2 regions of the Sphingobium sp. FW305-3-2-15-F-TSA7 genome follow, and region 1 is predicted to be linked to the other one. Evidence: riboswitches for the same ligand, from Rfam matches in the RefSeq annotation. Region 1 holds a riboswitch; the other holds the start of a gene.
The links. Region 1 has a riboswitch for cobalamin ahead of metE (5-methyltetrahydropteroyltriglutamate--homocysteine S-methyltransferase). Riboswitches for the same ligand answer to the same signal wherever they lie in the genome.

Region 1 (3,723 bases):
CGCATATTTTTTTCGAGACCGGCGCTGCGGGCCTGTCCCGTGCATCCGGTTTAGCATTTGTCATCGGCCAGCAAAGAAGCAGCAATGTGGAAATTCTATCCGCCGCAGCCTGACCCGGTGCGACAGCCGGGCATCCAGCAGGATATGATATCATGAGCATTGCCCTGATCATCGCGGCGGCGGTCGCCGCGACCCACAGCGTTCAACTGGACCATGCCGGTGCGGCGATGGCGGCGCATTACAGCGCGCGCACCGAGATCGAGACGCGGACGATCGGTACGCATACGCCCAATCGGGTCGATGGCCGGCGGTGCCAGTGGATGGCAACGGTGATCGTCGAACGGCGCCTGGGTCAGGCCCCGGCGTCGGCGCGTACGCTTTCGACCGACCGGCGGATTTCGGGCAGTGAAGCCGGCGCCTGCACCCCGATGTCGGAGGCGACCGCGCGGCAGGTGGCGGGCCGCGCCGACGCGATCCGGGCGCATTTGCTTGCGGTCGCGGAGCGTGACCGGGCACCGCTGCTGGCCGAGCTGGACGCGGTCAACAATTAGGATGAAGTGGCGTGCAGCGGCGATCCTGGCGTGCAGCGCGTGGCTGGGCGTCGCCGCGCCGGCCTTTGCGCAGACCGAGGATGGCCCGTCATTGTCGCTCGAGGCGGCAAGCGACGAGCGTCGGCGCGGATTGAGCTGGAGCGACGGCGAACCGGTCGTGCGGGCGACGCTGTCGGTGCCGGTGGCCGGCGCTGTTTCCCTCGACGCCACGGCCGTCACGCTTTGGGGCAGCGATCGTCATCGCGGGGCCGACGCGGTTGTGGATGTGCAGGCGCGTTATACGCGGCAGCTGGGCGGATGGCGGCTGTCGGCGGACGCGACCTGGCATCTGTTCCCCGGTGCCGCGAACCAGGGCTATGCCGAGCTGGGGGCTGCCGCCGGGTTCCTGCTGGGCCCCGCGAGCATCGATGTTTTCACGCGCTATGCACCCGGCCAGGCCGCTATCGGCGGAGACAATCTCTATATCGGGACGGCGGTGGCGGTGGCGGTGCCGGGAACGCCATTGACGGTGTCGGGGCATGTCGGGCGATCGTCGGGCAAGGTCGATGACGGGCTTCGCGCCGCGCGGCTACGCCCCGACGGGCGATATTGGGATCATGGCGTGGCGATCGATTATCGCCGGGGCCGGTGGTCGGCCGCCTTGCGCTATGTCGACAGTTCCTTGCGCGATGGTGTCGGGCAGGGCGGAGCGACGGTGATCGGCAGCGTCGGTGTGACGTTTTAGAGTGATTTCGAGGCAGGTGGCATCATCTGCCGGCTCGGAAATCACGGTCGATAACGGAAAGTCCGAGTCAGATGCGGATATCGGGGGCTCGATGAGCGATACTCACCGTACCCCGACATAAGGCGATCTCTTTTCCCACAGATAGGCCGGCAGACTCCCCAGGGTCTGACGATAGACCGCCCTGCTGATCTGGAAGCGGAGATCCTTGCGGTTCAGGCTCAACCGCCGCCCCTGATACAGGCAGGATGGAAGCGCCGCGACGAACGAGTCCAGAATCTGCGCCTCTTTGCTCGAATCCTGGTCCGCGCGGATCAATCGGTCGCCAGCTTGCGGATCATGTGCGACGAGGCATTCTCCGGCCGCAGCGCCGGCGGACCAATTTTCGGTCTTCAGTGCGATCGCCTGGTCGAAAGAGGCTTGTTCCTCGGGCGCGAGCGGCCGTGCCGGCTGGGCCCGTCGTGCCATGTGCCGCACATAAAGTGCTTCGGCGATATGCGCGCCCAGGCGCAATTGCTGATCCGATCCCATTTGAGCCCCGGATTGTTCGAAGCATTGCGGGCTTGATCGCGCCAGATCCGCGAACGCGGCCTTTTCATCGTCGCTGCCCGGAATGGATTGCGCCAGACGTGCGCTCGCGGCTTGATCCTTGGAGATCAGGCAGCGGGACATTGCCGGTGTCGCGCCGACCGTTCTGGCCGGGGGCGGAGCGGAAAGCCGATCGCTCCGCGAAATGGCGGCGCCCGCATCGATCATGAAGGGCAGGGCGACAAGGAGGAGCATGCACAGAACCTGCCAGCGAAAGCGGAGATCGGCAAGCGGAGTCGTACGAATGCGAACTCCGCAATATCGCCGGATCGGGGCGCCGATGCAGGTGAAGCGCTCTCGCCAGTTAATATGACTGATATAAAGAATTCTTTATATATTGATTGACACGGTTTCGGGCGGCGCTATTCTGAGCCTGTCGAGGTTCTCCGCGTCGTGCTTGCGTCGCGGAGCTAAGACGGGAAGCCGGTGACGTCCCTTGGGATCAGTCCGGCGCTGCCCCCGCAACTGTGAGCGGTGAGTGGCGGTCCAATTCGTGTCACTGATCCGGCAAGGGATTGGGAAGGCCGGACCGCCATGTCGACCCGCGAGCCAGGAGACCTGCCTCGTCAGATAACGTCCTCCGGCGGGGTGCCCGGTCAGGCCGCATGCATGGCTGCGCCCGGACTTGTCCATCGGGCGCGGAGCCCCATGCGCGCGTGTCCGGCCATGCCCTTGCCCCAAGCAAGGTTTGAAGACGATGACCGCAACCGTTGCCACTCTCGGTTTCCCGCGTATCGGCCCCCGGCGCGAGCTGAAATTCGCGCTCGAAAGCTATTGGGCGGGCAAGAGCGATGCTGCCGCGCTCGGGACGGCGGCGCAGGGGCTGCGCGCCGCCGCCTGGGCGCGGCAGAAAGCGATCGGCGCCGATATCCTGCCGTCGGGCGATTTCTCGCTTTACGATCATGTGCTCGACACCAGTGCGATGCTGGGCGCGGTGCCGGCGCGCTATGGCTGGACGGGCGGGGCGGTCGGCCTCGACGTCTATTTCGCGATGGCGCGCGGCGCGCAGACTGCCGGGCATGCGGGCTGCGTGCACGCGCTCGATAGCACCGCGCAGGAAATGACCAAATGGTTCGACACCAACTATCATTATATGGTGCCCGAACTTCATGCGGGGCAGCGCTTCGCATTGTCGTCGACCCGGATCCTCGATGCGTTCGCCGAGGCCAGGGCGCTCGGTTACAGGACCCGCCCGGTGCTGTTGGGTCCCGTCACTTTCCTGACATTGGCGAAAGGCCGCGACGTCGCACCCTTGTCGCTGCTCGATGCGGTGCTGCCGGTCTATGAGGATGTGCTGTGGAAGCTGCACGAAATGGGCGCCGACTGGGTGCAGATCGACGAGCCCTGCCTGGTGCTCGACCTCGATGACGCACAGCGCACGGCATTGCGGGCGGCCTATGCACGGCTCGCGACCAAGGGACCGAAGCTGATGCTCGCCACCTATTTCGGCGCGCTCGGCGACAATCTGCCGCTGGCCGCCGAGTTGCCGGTGCACGGGCTGCATGTCGACCTGGTGCGTGCGCCCGAACAGCTCGATGACGTGCTCGCGGCGGTGCGGCCCAATTTGCTGCTGTCGCTTGGGCTGGTCGACGGGCGCAATGTCTGGCGTGCCGATCTCGAAGCGCTGCTCGACCGGATCGAGCCCGTTGCCGCCGTGCGCGACGTCGTGCTCGCGCCCTCCTGCTCGTTGCTGCACACCCCGGTCGATCTTGCGCTCGAAACCGCGCTCGACGACGAGGTGAAGCAATGGCTGGCCTTTGCGGTCCAGAAGATCCGCGAACTCGCGCTGCTGGCGAAGGCGCTGAACGAGGGGCGGGACAGCGTCGCCGTCGAACTCGCGGACTCGCGCGATGCGGTGCGATC
Region 2 (3,723 bases), on a different contig from region 1:
CCATGGCGGGGCGTTATTGCGATCGCCTGCTGTTGATGGATCGCGGCGTGCTGGTCGCCGACGGTGCGCCGCTCGACGTGCTGACCGCCGAACGCCTGCGCCGCGTCTACGGCATCAGCGCGATGATCGACCCGCCGATGATCGTGCCCATCGCCCGTTCGCTGGAGCCGCTATGACCGATGATCTCTTCGCCGCGCAGGGTTTTTGCGCCGTTCCGCTGTTCGATCCGGAAACCGTCCGCGCGGCGCGCGACGATATCGCCGAACAGGTCGATCGCGTCGCGCGTGCGCTCTACATGCCGTTCGAACACAGCCTGCCCGATGTGCCGCTGGGCGACAGGCTCGATCGCATCGCGGCGGCCGAGCGGTCCTATGCCAATCTGCTGCGCGTCGCGATCTGTACCGATGCGCATCGCGGGCCGCGCCTTGCCGCGCTGGCCGGCAGCCCCATGCTTCTCGATACCGCCGCGCGGCTCGCGGACCGGCCGATCGCTGGATCGGTCATGCGCGTCCGCGCCAGCATCGCGGCGTTTCCCGAGCATCGTCATGACTGGCATTCGGATGTCGCGATCGATGACGGGACGAGTTGCGGCCGCGTCCGCATCACCGCGTGGATGCCATTGAGCGATGCCGGCCCGGGCAATGGCGGGCTGGATGTCGTACCCGGCAGACGATCCACGCCTTTCCTGCATCGGCGCGACGATGGCTTCGCTATCCCTGAAGAGACGCTTGCCGGCCTGCCGCGTGTCCAGCCCGATTGTCCTGCGGGCACCGTGCTGTTCCTCGACCGCTTCACCCCGCACCGCACGCTGCCGGTGGTGGGCGCCGCGCGCTTCGCGCTTGTCATCTGGTTCAAGGCGGGATGAGCGTTGACGCACCGCAGCATCGGACTTAATGCCGGACCCGCGAAAGGTTCCCCGGGGACGGGGATGAAAAGGGAACGGGGTTCGAGACCCCGGCTGCCCCTGCAACTGTGAGCGGCGAGCCATCGGGCCATATGCCATTGGGATCCCCAGGATCCTGAGAAGGCGGCACGAACCGGCATTGACCCGCAAGCCAGGAGACCTGCCCGTCGCGGTCGTCTTTCGCGCGGACAGGGTGTGCCGAGCGGACGGGGGTAAACCCGAGCGACGACATGCACGGACCGCGTTTTCGCGGGGGTCGATGCATGCCCGTTCGGCAGCATGACTCCGCTTGAGCGCGGCCCATTTGTCCGGGGTACGCCGCTCAATGTTGAAGTCCATTTCGTTTCTCCCGCTATTGCTCTCGACCGCCGCCTATGCGCAGGATGAGGCTCCATCCCCCATCGACGAGGGCGGCGAGGCAATCGTCGTCACCGCGACGCGCCTTCCCGTCACCGCCGATCAGGTGCCGGCATCGCTGACCGTGATCGACAAGGCCGCGATCGACGCATCGCAGGCGGTGATCGTCTCCGACCTGCTGGTGCGGACACCCGGCATCACGATCACGCGCAATGGCGGCTATGGCACGTCGACCGGCGTCCGTATTCGTGGCGCCGACAGCGACCAGACCGTGGTGGTGATCGACGGCGTCAAGTTGAACGATCCGTCGTCGACGGGCGGCGGCTATAATTTCGCCAACCTCATGATCGGCGATACTGCGCGCATCGAGATATTGCGTGGGCCGCAGTCGATCCTGTGGGGCAGCCAGGCGATCGGCGGCGTCGTCAACATCGTGACCGCCTTGCCCGACCGTCCGCTCGAAGCGAGCTTCGATATCGAGGCGGGCTCGCGCGAGACGGTGAGCGCACGTGCCGGCATCGGCGGCAGCATCGGGCCCGTGCGGTTCCGCGTCGCCGGCTTCAATTTCGTCACCGACGGCATCAGCGCGCTGTCGCCACGCGTCGGCGCGACCGAGCGCGACGGCTATCGCAATCGTGGCGGCAATGCCCGACTCAATATCGATCTCGGCGACGGCGCGATGATCGATCTGCGCGGCCTCTACTCGACGGGGCGCGTCGATATCGACGCCACCACCGCCGATACGCCCGCCTATAATCTCAGCGAGGAAGCGTTCGGCTATGCCGGCATCGTCGTGCCGCTGTTCGGCGGCAGGCTGGTCAACCGCTTCGCCGTCTCCGCGACCCAGACCGATCGCGACGGCTTCGATCCGCGCCGCGCCCGGCCGCGCAATCTCGACAGCACCGGCTGGGCGAAGCGCTACGAATATCAGGGCACCGCGACGATCGCCGAGGGCTGGCAGGCGAGCTTCGGGGTGGAGCGCGAGGATACGCGCTTCCGCAACTATGCGACGATCCCGGCCAGCCCCACCGCCGCGATCCCGGCGCCGATCCGCGCGCGTGCGCGGCTCGACAGCGTCTATGCCCAGCTTTCGGCCCGGATCGTGGCGCCGCTGACGGTTAATGCCGGCATCCGCCACGACGATCATGACCGCTTCGGCGGCAACACCGTGTTCGGCGGCGGTGCCGTGCTGTCGCTGTTCGACGATATGACGCTTGTCCGGGCGAGCTATGGCGAAGGCTTCAAGGCGCCGACGCTGTATCAACTCGGCAGCCAGTACGGGAATGCCGCGCTGCGCCCCGAAACCTCCAAGGGCTGGGAAGCGGGGATCGAGCAGCGCCTGTTCGATCGCGCGCTCACGCTGTCGGCCACATATTTCGATCGCAGCGCACGCGACCTGATCGTCTTCTACAGCTGTTCGGGCGTACCCAAGGGGCTTTGCCTCCAGCCCGGCTCCACCACGATCGGCCGGCTCGGCTATTACGACAATGTCACGCGCACCCAGAGCCGTGGGATCGAGCTTGGCGGTGCGCTCGATCTGGACGGGCTTTCGCTCGCCGCCAATTATAGCTGGATCGATGCGGAGAACCGTTCGCCCGGCGCGCTGTTCGGCAAGGCGCTGCGCCGGCTGCCTGCGCATACCGCCAATGCCGAAGCCAGCTATCGCTGGGATTTCGGCCTGTCGCTGGGTGCGGCGGTGCGCTGGTCGGGCGACGCGTTCGAGAATGAAGCCAACAGCGTGGTGCTGCGCGACTATACGCTGGTCGACCTGCGCGCATCGATGCGGTTGACCGACAGTTTCGAGATCTATGGCCGCGTCGAGAATCTGTTCGACAGATATTACGAGACCGCGCTCAACTATAATTCGCTCGGCCGATCGATCCATGCCGGCATCCGGGGGCGCTTCTGATGGACGCGCTCGCCCCCCATGCCCCGATCGAGAAGCGCGTCGCGACGGTGGATGGCCGCACCGAGGAGGTCTGGCCGCTCGCGCGCGACGAGCAATTCCTGTTCGCGCTCTACACCGAACTGTTCGACGATCATTGGGACAAGCTGACCTGGGGGCCGTTGATCCCTGGGGCGGCCTATGAACTCAAATGCCCGGGCAAGCCCGACCGCATCTCGTTGTCGGCGGGCGGCTATCTGACCATCCATTGGGGCGCCAGGGGGCATTTCCATCTCTGCCTCGCCGCCAAGAGTACGAGCGATCCGGTGCTTGCGGTGCGCAGGAGCCCCGGCCGCGTCGAGCTCTATCGGCGCCTCGATGCCGAGGGGCATCCGATCTCCTGGGGTATCCGCATGTTCAACGGGCATGACGAGCCGCAGATCACGATCTTCCTGCCCAATCCATTCCTGAAACCCGAGGACCGCGTCGCCGACACGCCCGACTGGGATCGGCTGGCTTTGTGGGACGATCTGTTTCCGCGCCTGACCGGGACCGCCACCGACGGGCGGGACCGGCT

Region 2: linked by a shared signal. The riboswitch ahead of AC3WN8_RS00730 (TonB-dependent receptor plug domain-containing protein) and the one ahead of metE (5-methyltetrahydropteroyltriglutamate--homocysteine S-methyltransferase) in region 1 are both predicted to bind cobalamin.

The regions. Positions count from the first base shown of each region.
Region 1 covers NZ_JBYSZM010000007.1:155,047-158,769, reverse strand. The annotation lists gene AC3WN8_RS07535 (hypothetical protein) at 153-551, shown strand; gene AC3WN8_RS07530 (TorF family putative porin) at 553-1,275, shown strand; gene AC3WN8_RS07525 (hypothetical protein) at 1,378-2,055, opposite strand; cobalamin riboswitch at 2,223-2,440, shown strand; gene metE (5-methyltetrahydropteroyltriglutamate--homocysteine S-methyltransferase) at 2,558-3,723, shown strand, end outside.
Region 2 covers NZ_JBYSZM010000001.1:149,002-152,724, forward strand. The annotation lists gene AC3WN8_RS00720 (ABC transporter ATP-binding protein) at 1-176, shown strand, start outside; gene AC3WN8_RS00725 (phytanoyl-CoA dioxygenase family protein) at 173-865, shown strand; cobalamin riboswitch at 893-1,086, shown strand; gene AC3WN8_RS00730 (TonB-dependent receptor plug domain-containing protein) at 1,230-3,170, shown strand; gene AC3WN8_RS00735 (DUF7676 family protein) at 3,170-3,723, shown strand, end outside.